DNA from 2 places in the Bacillus sp. TL12 genome. Region 1 is predicted to be linked to the other one. Evidence: riboswitches for the same ligand, from Rfam matches in the RefSeq annotation. Region 1 holds a riboswitch; the other holds the start of a gene.
What was found. A riboswitch is a leader RNA that binds a small molecule or an ion and turns the genes downstream of it on or off. The one in region 1 is predicted to bind preQ1.
Positions count from the first base shown of each region.

Region 2: it holds a riboswitch for preQ1, as region 1 does, so the genes downstream of both, LOK41_RS04830 (QueT transporter family protein) here and queC (7-cyano-7-deazaguanine synthase QueC) in region 1, are expected to answer to the same signal.

Region 1 is NZ_JAJJBY010000006.1:177,059-184,232, reverse strand. Features, by position in the region: gene LOK41_RS08400 (YkvS family protein) at 155-340, shown strand; gene queF (preQ(1) synthase) at 389-886, opposite strand; gene queE (7-carboxy-7-deazaguanine synthase QueE) at 926-1,642, opposite strand; gene queD (6-carboxytetrahydropterin synthase QueD) at 1,635-2,129, opposite strand; gene queC (7-cyano-7-deazaguanine synthase QueC) at 2,129-2,791, opposite strand; PreQ1 riboswitch class I at 2,885-2,928, opposite strand; gene LOK41_RS08375 (ATP-binding protein) at 3,162-4,370, shown strand; gene LOK41_RS08370 (DUF6254 family protein) at 4,382-4,498, opposite strand; gene LOK41_RS08365 (DinB family protein) at 4,735-5,268, opposite strand; gene LOK41_RS08360 (M3 family oligoendopeptidase) at 5,407-7,101, opposite strand.
Region 2 is NZ_JAJJBY010000003.1:237,916-245,089, forward strand. Features, by position in the region: partial or broken gene LOK41_RS04790 (sterol desaturase family protein) at 1-403, opposite strand, end outside; gene LOK41_RS04795 (cytoplasmic protein) at 492-785, opposite strand; gene LOK41_RS04800 (LysE family transporter) at 805-1,437, opposite strand; gene LOK41_RS04805 (YqcI/YcgG family protein) at 1,579-2,307, opposite strand; gene cspB (cold shock-like protein CspB) at 2,573-2,770, shown strand; gene LOK41_RS04815 (DUF2564 family protein) at 2,891-3,139, shown strand; gene LOK41_RS04820 (zinc-finger domain-containing protein) at 3,171-3,347, opposite strand; gene LOK41_RS04825 (ribonuclease H family protein) at 3,360-4,019, opposite strand; gene LOK41_RS04830 (QueT transporter family protein) at 4,167-4,652, opposite strand; PreQ1 riboswitch class I at 4,659-4,703, opposite strand; gene LOK41_RS04835 (aldose 1-epimerase family protein) at 4,835-5,707, shown strand; gene LOK41_RS04840 (reverse transcriptase-like protein) at 5,796-6,182, shown strand; gene LOK41_RS04845 (DMT family transporter) at 6,196-7,101, shown strand; gene LOK41_RS04850 (DUF6123 family protein) at 7,104-7,174, opposite strand, start outside.

The DNA of each region.
Region 1 (7,174 bases):
AAATATTTTATACATATCTTACAAAAAAATGACTATTTTTTGAAATTTTCTCATGGAAACATTTACAAACAGGGGAATATAGTTCAAAATAAAGGGAAATAAAAAAGAACGCACTTGTTCTTTTTTGGCAAAACTGTAACAAGGAGAGTTGCTTATGAAAATCGCAGAAACTGGAGATATTATCGAATTTAAAGGTGGAATGCAAGGTCGTGTTCAAAAAGTAAATAAAAACTCCGTTATTGTCGATATAACAATTATGGAGAATTTTAGAGAACTAGATATGGAACCTCTTACAGTTGTAAATCACAAAAACTATACCGTTATTAATCAACATGCATAATATAATAGAGAAAAAGGATCTGTATCTTACATACAGATCCTTTTTTCATTAACGATTATCAATTGTTTCAGGGTATAAATCGTGATTCATCATACGATATTCAGCCATCTGCTCATATTTCGTGCCAGGGCGACCATAGTTACAATATGGATCAATTGAGATACCACCACGTGGTGTAAATTTCCCCCACACTTCAATATAACGTGGGTCCATTAATTTAATTAAGTCGTTCATAATCACATTCATACAATCTTCATGAAAATCTCCATGATTGCGGAAACTAAATAAATATAGCTTTAATGATTTACTCTCAACCATTTTTTGCTCTGGAATATAACTAATATAAATTGTTGCAAAATCTGGTTGTCCTGTTTTTGGGCATAAGCTTGTAAATTCAGGACAGTTGAATTTTACAAAATAATCACGATTTGGATGATTATTATCAAATGTCTCTAAAATTTCCGGACTATATTCAAATAAATATTTTGTATTTTGATTTCCAAGTAACGTTACATCTTTTAAATCTTCGTCTAATCTTCCTGCCATTCTTTATACATCCCTTCAAATTCAATTCATAATAGTTCCTTATACGCCTCGCTTATTCCCCCATACTAACGCATGGAGCTGAGGTAATACTTTTGCATCGTTCATCTCTTTACACTGGACAGCTTTTTCGATGAGCCATTCATATTTTTGCAATAAATTCCGAATAAGCATCGCATCATCCACTGTTTTTGTATCATCATTTCCAACTTGTAGGAAAAATGGTACGTGCGGATAACGCTCATGCACCTTTATCGCATATTCAAAATCGTGATCATCAAACACGACAACTTTTAAACTAAAATCTTTTCCAGCTAATCTTTCAATAACAGAATCTAACATGCTAAAATCTGTTTTCATCTGTGAGCTTGGTGGCTTCGGTGAAATCGTTACTTCATCAATACGAAGTAACCATTCCTGCCACTTGCTCCCTTGCGTTTCAATAGCGGTGCGAATTTGCTTTTCTTCTAATAAAGACAGAAACCCTTCTAAATTTTTCAATAATACTGGATTCCCACCTGAAATTGTTACATGTGAAAAGTTTTCACCACCAATTTCAACGAGTTCACTCCATATCTCTTCTGGAGTCATTTGCCGAATTTGTTCTTTCGCTGATCCATCCCATGTAAAGGATGAATCGCACCATGCGCAACTATAGTCACAACCTGCTGTACGGATGAACATCGTCTTTTGTCCAACAACCATTCCTTCACCTTGAATGGTAGGACCAAAAATTTCTAGAACGGGAATTTTACTCACCGATCATCCACTCCCGTCTAACTTCCGCATAACTTGTTGGCGTTTCAAATAGACGTACAAATTCCACACGTGCTCCTTTATATTCATTCGCACGATTTTCTTTTTTTAGCGCTTCTTCCATCTTTTCATAAATCCAAACGACCATATTTTCAGCCGTCGTATTCATCGCTGGTAACGTCTCATTTAAATAGCGATGATCTAAATAAATTTCTATTTCATTTTTCCAAATTTCTTTTATATCTCCAAAGTCAATGGCAAGTCCAATCTCATTCACATATCCACTAATTCCAAAAACAACTTTGTATGTGTGACCATGTAAATTTTTACATTTCCCTTCATAACAGTGCAGGTGATGCGCTGCATCGAATGTAAATTCCTTACTTACCATCACTCGTTTATTATGATATTTCAGTTGTTCACGCTGAATGTCCTTGTCCATTTTTTGCAAATTTTCTACGATGCGAAATCCAAAAAAATTCTGTTCCATTATGCATTCGCTCCTTCACGTTCTTGTAGATACGTATCTAAACCTGCTTTACGCAGTTTACAAGCTGGACATTCACCGCAACCATCACCGATGATTCCGTTATAACATGTTAATGTTTTTTCTCTAACAAACTGGAATGCGCCAAGTTCATCTGACAATTTCCATGTTTCTGCTTTATCAATCCACATAAGTGGTGTATGAATAACAAAAGGATAATCCATAGATAAATTTAAAGTAACGTTTAACGATTTCACAAATACATCACGGCAATCAGGATAACCGCTAAAATCTGTTTCACATACGCCTGTTACAATATGACGTGCTCCAACTTGTTTTGCTAGCACAGCTGCAAATGATAAGAACAGTAAATTTCGTCCATCTACAAATGTCGATGGCAATTCACCTTCTTCATGTGTAATCTCCATATCCGTTCTTGTTAACGCATTTGGAGCAAGTTGATTTAATAAGCTCATATCAAGTACTGTATGTTTAATTCCTAGCTCTTTCGCAATATCAGCCGCACAATCAATTTCTAACTTATGACGTTGATTATAATTAAACGTCACTGCTTCCACTTCTGCAAACTGCTGCATCGCCCAAAATAAACATGTGGTACTATCTTGTCCACCACTAAAAACGACAACTGCTTTTTCTTTTTTCATCTCACTCATTCTCCTTCTCTACTACGAATAAGAAGAAAGAACGTTCTTGAACTGTCACAATAAAAAAACAAAACAATACCTAAGGATATTGTTGTTTCCATAGTTTTTTATAGAGGGAGTTCGCGAACCTCTCCCATGTTATACATGGAATTTCTTCTTTCATTGACAACACACATTGTAACATACTGTCTCTCTCTCGGAAAAATTTCTGATTTTTCTTTTTTTAAACGAAATTCAGATTCATTTTCTTGTATTTTAATAGTATGATTGTACTTAATTAATACTATACATGTGAGAATAGCGAGGAGGCATAAAACTGAAACTCTTTATCATTCATCTCTTTTTAAACATATTATTGATTCTCGTTATCATGCTAGTGTATCACTTATTTTGGAATCAAAAAGGCAAGCATTCACCTAAGCTAAATTCAACTATATTTATATTACTTTGTAGTACTGCCACAATACTTTGCATTTTTTTCGCAGCAAAAACAAATACTGGATTTCAATTTGATATGCGTCATATTGTATTAATTGTTGGCACATTAACAGGAGGGCCTATTGCCGGTGGATCTATTTTAGTTGTATTAAACGTATACCGTTTCTTATTAGGAGGAATAGGAATCATTCCATCCGCCATTGGCTCGATTCTCTTATATATTGTTTTACTTTCTACATACAAATTTTTCAATAAAGGGTCAAATCATGTAAAACTTGTACTTGCCATTTTATATAGTCTTACATACGGACTCGTTTGGATTCCTGCTTTCCTTATCAAAGTATCTAATTCTGAAGACTATCTGCCTCATATTATTGCGTATCAACTATGTACAATAATAGGTACAATTCTTATTCTTTATTTATTGAACATACTTCGATTGCAAGTTCGTTTACAGGAAGAACTTATTAACGCTGAGAAATTTCATCTTATTGGAGAAATGGCTGCTTCCATTTCCCATGAAATTCGTAATCCATTGACTTCAACAAAAGGTTTTTTACAACTTTTACAATCTGACGACTGCTCTGAAAAAGATCGAAAATTATATACAGAAATAGCTATACATGGGATTGAACAAGCAAATCACGTTCTCACAGATTATTTAACATTTGCAAAACCAAGTATTGAGAAAGAACAAAGGTTACAACTAGAAGATGAATTACTTCATGCACTATCTCTTATTACGCCATTAGCTAATTTATCCAATATTCGCATACATTACATAAAACAAAGTAGCTCTTTTTTTATTACTGGCGAAAAGCAAAAATTTAATCAATGTTTGCTAAATATTCTAAAAAACTGTATTGAAGCCATGCCTAAAGGTGGCAATCTTATCCTCACACTAGTTCCTGATCATAAGCATATTCAATTGTATATAAAAGACAATGGAATCGGTATGGACACAGAACAAGTAAAGCGCCTTGGCTCTCCATTCTATTCTACAAAAGAGAAAGGAACCGGGCTTGGAATGATGGTCGTATTCAGCGTCATCAAAGCAATGGATGGAAAAATTGATATTACAAGTGAAAAGGATATTGGTACAATCTTCCTATTAACCTTTCCACTCATACAAAAAACGTGATGAAGATTTCATCACGTTTTTTCTGTTTCATCAACAAGTTCAGCAAACGTCTTTACTTTCCCATGCGGTTTTTGATTTTCTTTTCGTGCTTTCCAACTACGCTCTTGCTCTTTTTTCTTATGTGACATGTTTTCAACTCCTTCATATACTCTCTATGTATTATTCCAAAATAAGAGATAAAAATATGCATCCATCCAGCATATAAAGTGAAACTTCCATCACCTAGCTCTCTTAGTTTTCTCTAAATATTCAAGTAGGAGCTTACTTCCCACGAATAGCTGGATAAAATAAAAGAAGCGAGATAACTACTAACTCGCTTCTTCTATTTATTACGTATAGTTCCCATATACATAAGAATTTTTCTTTATCTTTGCAAAATCGCATATTTTGCTTCTTTTAACTGTGTAAGGTGGCGCTGTTCATGTAAATCAAGGAATTGAATCCATTGATATAAATTGAGTTCATGAAACACAGGGTGTTTCAAAGAATTTTCAAACAATTCCCTTTCATCTATAATACTATGCAGCGTATGCAATAATTCTGCTCGTGAATGTTCGAGTAATTGAATTCCTTGTTGTTTTTTCATTAATGTTTCTGTTGGTTGCATTTGTTGAGGAGCTTCTCGTTTGTATGTTCGATCAAGGATAAGTTGGAGATCTTTGAGCGGTACTACTTTTCTTTCTTTTTTTTGCAAGGCATACACAAGAGCTGATGTAACAGATTGCTCAACTAGGTGCAGGTGATGCAAAATTTGAATGATACTCCATTTATCACGGCGCGGCTTTACATTCACTTCCGTATCATTTAACATCTCAATTTCTGATAATAATGTATTTCTTGTAGATTGTAACGATTGCAGCAAAGTTTCCAAACTAACATTCATATTAGATTGAAGCATAATTTTCCCCCCTCTTTTTTGGTAAAAAGAGGCGCTTCTAGTTTAGAAACACCTCTTTAAAAATCTGAATTTTCTTATATTATCTCATTATTTTATAAATGTGTCGATTACAAAATACGTAAAAACTACGTATCATTTTTACAATTTTGTGTCATCTACTGCATGTAACCATGCTTGAATCTCATTGATTACCCCTTGCACGCATCCATTAGCAAATGGGGATGTTAAATTTGCTACCTCTACTAAATCTAGGAAAGACTTACTTCCTCCTTGTTGGCAAAGATTCACATAGTCTTCCCACGCTTCTTGTCTATTATCTCTTGCTCGCTTCCAAAATTGCAGTGCACAAATTTGAGCCAATGTATAATCAATATAATAGAAAGGAGAACTATAAATATGGCCTTGGCGTTGCCAGAAACCACCACGTTCTAAATAGTCATTATCTTCATAATCTCGGTGCGGTAAGTAATTTCTTTCAATATTACGCCATGCTGTTTTACGCTCTTCTGGAGATGCTTCTGGATTTTCATATACATAATGTTGATATTCATCAACAGATACACCGTATGGTAAAAATAGAAGTGCTGAACTTAAATGAGAGAAATAATATTTATCCGCATCTTCCTCAAAGAACAATTTCATCCATGGCCATGTGAAAAATTCCATACTCATAGAATGAATTTCACACGCTTCATATGTTGGCCAATTATACTCTGGAATTTCAAACTTGCGGCTCTCATATACTTGAAACGCATGTCCCGCCTCATGTGTTAACACATCAATATCCCCTGATGTTCCATTAAAGTTTGAGAAAATAAACGGCGCTTTATAATTTTCAATATATGTACAATAACCGCCGCCAGCTTTTCCTTTTTTCGCAACTAAATCTAATAATTCATTCTCTAACATAAAATTAAAGAATTCATCGGTTTCTTTTGATAATTCTTTATACATCGTCTTTCCGTGATTAATAATCCACTCTGCATCTCCTTTTGGAGTCGGATTACCTGTTGCATATTCAAAGCTCTCATCATAGTAAGCTAATTTTTCTACACCGATACGCGCTTTTTGTCTATTTCGTAATTCTGTTGCAACTGGAACGATGTAATCTAATACTTGTTTACGATAATTTGCCACCATTTCCGCATTATAATCTGTGCGGTACATTCTTGCATATCCAAGTTCAACAAAGTTTTGAAAACCAAGCGTTGTAGCAATTTTCGTTCTTACTTTTACAAGGTCATCGTAAATACGGTCTAACTCTTCTTCATGCTCTGCTAAAAAGCCGTAATAAGCTTCACTTGCCCTTTTACGCATATCTCTATCCTTATGTTGCATAAAAGGTCCAAGCTGTGATAATGTTCTTTCTTCACCTTCAAAGTCAATTTTAGCAGCCGCTAAAAGTTGTGTATATTGGGAAGATAATTTATTTTCCAATTGCAAATCTTTTACAATTTCATCTGAATATGTTTTTACATCACATTCTGCTAAAGCAAATAACTGCTTCCCATAATAAGCTTCTAACTCCTCACGAAATGGAGAATTCATCAATGCTTTATAATATTTCGTTGTATAGCCTTGTACAATAGGAGAATATTCATCAAAGAAATCTTGTTCTTCCTTATAAAATACATCTGTTGTATCAATAGAATGGCGAATGTAACAAATATTTCCCATCGTGCCAAAATCATTGCGAATTTCATTAATTACACCAATGACTTGTTTTTGCTCTTCTATCGTCTTTGCATTCTCAAATTGTTCTAAAGCTGCAGTAAATTTTCCTTGTAACTCCTCTATATTCGGGCGTTTATATTCATAGTTCTGAAATGACATGAATGCGCCTCCTCTCAATTATATGTACCATTACTATAATTCCATTTCCTTTTCTGAATCTCCTTTTATTCTT
Region 2 (7,174 bases), on a different contig from region 1:
ATTCATAAACAAGCAGCATCACAATCATCCCGATTCCAAATGAAAGTGTAATGGTTACATGATTTGTCACTCCATACAGAATCAACAAATAAATCACAAATCCCGGCATGCTATACCAAACTGGTAAAAATAATAGTTTTAAATCATCCGGATACACATGATGATCATAATGTAATCTCTTTAACATTTTCAGTAGAACTGGATTCTTAGGAGGTTTCATATGAAATAAAAACGGATGTGTCACATATTCATTAATTGTATAAAAAAGGATACCCGCAAGACATGATATAGCCGCTATTCCTGTAAATAATTGCATTTGTAAAATAATGATAAAAAGAATTAGTACTCCAAATATAATGATAATATCATGTTGTAAAAAGAATTCTTTCAACACTCTTTTCATTTACCCTATCCCCTTTCTTCGAAAAAATAGCCGTAACATATCGTTACGGCTATTTTTACTTTATCTATGCTATATTTTGTTCTTTTCATTACAAATTTGCTCGCCGTTCTATTGTAGAGAAAAAATTTTGCGAACCTAAAATATTTTGTTTCGGTATAATCTGTTCTACTGCGAAAACAGTTACTTCGCCCCTCTGTACCTCCCCAATAATAAGTCCAAATATTTCATGATTTACAGCAAATGTTGGTTGCTTTGTTTGAAGTAATCTTTCAATAGTTTGAAGAACGGCTTCATATAAAGGATTTCTGTCCGTTACTTCTTTTCTAATTTTGGGTGCTAATGTAATAATAATTTCTTTTCCATTAACTGTGGTTCGATACATAGAAATCTCCCCTTCGGTTTCATATGAACAACTGTAACGCTTTATACGCAAAATGAATCGAATATCCAACTAAAATAAAACCAGCTCCCGCTGTAATATAACCGAGTGCCTTTGGCTTAAGCAATGTTCGTCCAAAATGAACAGAAAAAGCAATATTTAAATTCCATAAAATAATGCCTCCAATGATGCAGAGACTATATAAAAATGCTTCTTGTTTCGTTACCTTCGTAAGCAGCGAACTAAGCGTACTCCCATATACACCAAACCAAAAGACAAGATTTAACGGATTAGATATTGCAATTAAAAATCCTGCCATAAAAGATTGACGAAGTCCACCTACCTCTTCTTGTTTATATTCCATATTTGAATGTAAAATTCCTTGTTTTACACTTTGAAATCCTAAGTAAAACAATAAGAAAAAACCGATGCAATACATAAATGCTTGTACGTATGTATACATAAACACAGAAGATAATCCAAAGTAAATAAGAAACATAAACAAAATATCTGCACTCATTCCCCCTATCCCAACAAGCCAAGCATGCCAAAATCCACGTTCAATCCCTCTTTTTAACATTTCAATATTAATCGGCCCTACTGGTGCTGCTAATGAAATTCCTAGTATGAATTGCTGTATAATTGCTCCAAACATCACTATATCCTTTCTATTATCTGTTTACTATTAACTAATGAGAAGATGGGGAAAAATAGACTAGCTTTTATGAAAAATATTCATATATAAAATGCCCTTTTCTATCCAAAATATGCAAAAAAAGCCGCTCCTTGGCGGCCTTCATTTCTTTGTTTTATGATGAAATGGGCATTTCCCTTCGATTGGTTCAACGTCATCTCCAATAAAATATTGCTTCCACTCATGGTGATTCGGATCACCATAATGACTAATATTCGGGTGTTTTGGCAACTGGTCCCACTTTTCAACCCGTTCTCTAACCATTTGTCTTGAGTACGAACCTTTGGGCCGATCCCCTTCTAGTCCATCAAAAATAATTCGTGGTTGAAATCCAATAATAAGTGAGTTCCCTAAATGTCTCGTTTTTCTTTGTTTATAAGCTGGAGCGTTCCCAAACGCAAACATTGGCTCTCCGCCAAATGAAAATTCCCATAAATGATGATTTGGATTTTCTGGAATCTGCTTTGGCCATAATTGATTATCTTCTTCATGTAAATATTGTAGAACTTTCCAAAAATACGCTCGGTAATGTTCAAGTGAGCATTCTTCATGTTCTGGCTCAACAAAAAGAAAAAATCCTCTTCTTACAACAGGTCGTTCGTTCATCAACTGTAAAAAAGAAAGCATTGTCTGTGGTAGATGACTCCAATCATCATGAGACAAGAATGAGTAGCGAAGTTCATTTTTCTTTAAAGCTGTTAAACCAAAATAACAAGGGAAAGTTGGGTCCAATACAACATTAGAAAAATTCTCAAATTCTCGTGAAACCCATTTTGGTATATCTATCCTATTTTTCATCCCTTCATTATCTAATAAATAAGACTGATTCATTCTCTCACCTCATTATGTACAGCACTCACTTAAACATATTAAAAAAGAGCTTGTCCTATACCAAAAAAACTTGCGTGAAAAATTATTTAAAAATACAAAAAGTTAAAAGCGCTTACTTGACTAAAATCTACCATTTCGTGTATATTAAAAATATCATTTAGCAGAATATTCGAGAATATAGCATTTTCAGTTTTATGAATTCGCAAATATTTCAAACGAACTTCACTAAATGAAAAAGTAATCGTTTTTTAGGAGGAATTGCAACATGCAAGGAAAAGTAAAATGGTTTAACAACGAAAAAGGTTTTGGATTTATCGAAATTGAAGGTGCTGACGATGTATTCGTACATTTCACAGCTATTCAAGGCGAAGGCTATAAAGCTTTAGAAGAAGGTCAAGAAGTATCTTTCGATATCGTTGAAGGAAACCGTGGACCTCAAGCTGCTAACGTAGTAAAACTTTAATCCAATATATAACAGGAGGTTACCTTATTTGGTAACCTCCTTTGTTATTCCTTTGTATATTTCCTTTTTGCAGAGTAAAAACTATGTGAAATGCGACAGAATATAAAGGAGGAATCGATAATGGGTTCACATGTAAATGATTTTGAAGAAGTAAAATTCCGCGTAGAAACAGCGCAAAAGATGGTAGGTTCTGCAACAATTACAATGGATCCCGAATCATTACAGCATGCGACAACTGCAGTCGAATCTGCACGCTCTCAACTTGAAATAATGAAATCTGTTGCAACAGATTTAGACGAGCCTTTTTTAATGAACGAAGAAAAAAAATTAAGCCTATGCGAACATCAATTGAAAGAAGCTAAGCATTAAAAAGCATCCAGAGAAATCTCTGGATGCTTTTTTACGATAATCGCTCTCCATATTCTTTTAATTTCTCTCCCACAGTACACTGCCGAATGCAAAAAGAATGGGCATAATATTTGCTATGCGTTTTTCTATAATGCTCTTGTAAAAAACACCCTTCACAATATATTTCTAATAGATCATTTACCTCTGTAATGAGCTGCTTTTTATTCACCACTGCACCTCTCTATTCCGTTATTTCTTTATGGCTGTCAATTACTGTCCCTTCTAATGCTTGTGTAGCCAATTGATGAGCTTCTTTATTTTGTTTTCTTGCTACTGGTTCACAGACAAGCTTTAATTTCATTTGCTTTGCTTTTTGTTCAATCTGATCTAAGTAATGATTCAAATGTTCGTCATAGCATGGCCATTCTCCAGCTAGTTGCTGAAGTACGACTTGAGAATCACCATGTAGTGTAACCGATTCGTATTTAATTCCTAATTCCTCTAGTACATTCATTCCATATAATAGCGCTGCATATTCCGCTTCATTATTATCATATATGCCGTCTATGTAAGCATTTCGGCGAACTCGGTACATCTTCTGACCTTTTTTATAGTAAATACAGATACCAATTCCAGCCTCTTTCGTCTCTAAATCATATCCCCCATCAAAGTAAATACGAATATCTTGTGGCTCCTCTTCTATTTGTTTACCGAGTTTTTTCATCTCTTTTAGCGTCCATTCCGCTCCCATTTCGTCATAAAATAATAGTTCCTTTACTCTTCCAGTTTTCTCAAAATCAGTTGCAAACTGAAGTGCATCTTCTATGTTCATATAATCTGTTGTTAATTTTGTTTGTAGACTCGATTTTGTTTTATATAACCAATGTATTTTATATTTCATATTCATTTCCCCTTATATAAGACTTCGTATTTTTTATTATATTTTACCAATAGTCATAGTATTATATTCGAATGGAAGTGGACAAGTGTCAACTTTTAAAATACAAAAAGAGCTGCTTGATATTGCAAGCAGCTCTTCCTATCCATGTTACATAAATCTCTGAAATTGTACTCGTTTATTCATCCAATACATAACCGGCATACCGATTGCCATTACAACAAATTCACCAGCTGCACATGTAAGCCATGTTAATAAAAATGGAAAACCAAGTGCAAGATGAAGCTCAATCGCTATCATAAACATAGTAATTGTAAAGATAACGGTATTAAAGATCATTCGGGCCCAAACACCCTTAATAAAGCGCATAGAAATAATCGTAGCAAGAAGTGCAAGAACGGATTGTCCCACTCCAAATACTAAATCATACGCAATCATAGGTGAGAAAAAGAGATTTGTTAAAAATACGCCTAAGACAATTCCATAAATTGATTTCTTATTAAATACAACAAGATGATTAAACATCTCCGAAATACGAAATTGTACATTCGTAAAGCCAAATGGCTGAATAAGTGCAGAAACGGCAATATATAGCGCCGCTAAAATACCATTACCAACTAATGTTTTTATATTCATGACAAAATCTCCTTAGTTTTTTTACGTGGGATGGTTTCGAACCACGTGATTCGTTTTTAAACAACAATTTTATATTGTACGCAATAGCCTGTCATTCGTCAATAGAATCTTCTCATTCACTACCCTTTTTCTTATAGACAACGTATAATAGAGAATATGAAAGGTTTAGGAGGTTTCACTTCATGACAGTAACAATTCAAAATAAAAAAGTGATCGTTTCCATCTCTGAAAAGGGTGCAGAGTTACAAAGCGTTCGTTTAAAAGAAGACAACACAGAATATTTATGGCAAGGAGATTCTAAATATTGGGGGCGCCGTGCACCAATTTTATTCCCAATTGTCGGTAGATTAGTGGACAATACATATTATGTAGATGGTAAACCTTATTCATTGACACAACATGGCTTTGCTCGCGATCTTATATTCTCGGTAAAAGAGCAAAACGAAACAAAGATTACATATGCTGTGACTAGCAATCAAGAAACTTTACAAAAATATCCGTACGAGTTTGAGCTACTTGTTTCCTATGAACTAGATGAGCAAAACATACATGTTACTTATGAAGTGATCAATCCTACTTCAAAAGAAATGTTCTTTTCTATCGGAGCACATCCAGGCTTCAATTGTCCTTTAGTAGAAGGTGACTCATTTACAGACTACCATTTATCATTTAATGGTCCTGAACATTTAGAAACAAGCGTTTTAAAAGGACCTTTTCTTTCAAAAGAAAAACAGCTAATTGTTGAAAATAAAGCAGAATTACCACTTACATATGATTTATTCAAAAATGATGCCCTTATTTTTGAAAATATGAATACAAATGAAATTTCTATTCGTTCTGATAAACATAATAAATTTGTAAAAGTAACATTTGAAGGTTTCCCATTCGTTGGTGTTTGGACACCAGATAACGATGCTCCTTTCGTATGTATCGAGCCTTGGTATGGAATTGCTGATGAAGTAGAACCAGCAAAAGATTTCAAAGCGAAAAAAGGCGTACAATCCTTACAAGCGAACGAAACATTCACATGCCGCTATAGTATCACAATAGGATAAAATACGTTTTCCTATCCCCCGTCTCTAAACATATTTTTAGGCGGGGAATTACTATCAACTAACGCTATATAACAATGGGGGATTAATTTTGATTGAAGTATATATCGATGGTGCATCAAAAGGAAATCCAGGCCCTTCTGGTGCTGGGGTTTTTATTAAAGGTGTGCAGCCAGCTGTGCAATTATCACTACCACTCGGAATCATGTCTAACCACGAGGCAGAATATCATGCATTACTCGTTGCATTAAAATATTGCACAGAACATAATTATAGCATTGTATCTTTTCGTACAGATTCACAGCTTGTTGAACGCGCTGTAGAAAAAGAATATGCAAAAAACAAAACATATGCACCACTTTTAGAAGAGGCACTAGCGTACATCAAAAAATTTGATCTTTTCTTTATAAAGTGGATTCCAAGTAATCAAAACAAAGTTGCCGATGAATTAGCAAGAAAAGCCATTTCACAAAATTAATGGGGGTTTTAGTGTGAGAAAAGGATGGATTGCTCCTCTCGCTTTATTATTTGTCTCCTTTATTTGGGGAGCCACGTTTGTTGTCGTTCAAAATGCAATGTCATTTGTTGGACCATTTACTTTCAATGGTGTTCGCTTTTTATTTGCTGGCATCATTTTATTATTTGTCCAATTCACGTTCTCGAAAAAAACTTCAAAACAAGAAATTCAACATAGTAGTATTGCTGGTTTAATTGTCGGATTTTTCTTATTTGTCGGTTATTTATTACAAACATTTGGATTACTCCATACCACTTCTTCTAAAGCAGGGTTTTTAACTGGACTTAGTATTGTTATGGTTCCAATTCTTTCATTTATCTTTTTAAAACAAAAAGCTACACTTTTTATCATACTTGGTATTACTGCTGCAACAGCTGGCTTATATTTACTAACCGCTGGTGATTCTTTTCAATTGAATATTGGTGATATACTCGTTCTCGGTTGTGCAATTGCCTTTGCAGCACATATTCTTATTAACGGGGTCTTTTCCAAAAAAATCTCACCTTTATTATTAAGCACCTCCCAAGTATTATCTGTTGGAATTTTCTCTTCCATCTGTGCTTTTTTATTTGAGGATTGGGAAAAATTATTTTCAATTTCTTTATGGACCAATTCTGCTTTTTTATTTGCTCTACTTATAACATCCCTATTTGCAACATCAATCGCTTTTTTTATACAAACAGCTGCGCAAAAGCATACATCCCCAACAAGAGTTGCCATTATTTTCGCAATGGAGCCTGTCTTCGCCGCATTAACAGGTGTACTTGTCGCAAACGAACAGCTTTCTATTTCCGCAGTGCTTGGTTGTCTTTGTATTTTCTTAGGTATGATCTTTGTGGAGCTTCCTTCAAAAACAAAAAAAGAAGCGCAGGCTGCGTGATGTTACGCTTGTAACGTCCGCATAAAAGCCTTTGCGCTTTTTTTATCAGTAATTTTCTCTTCCTTTAATCGTT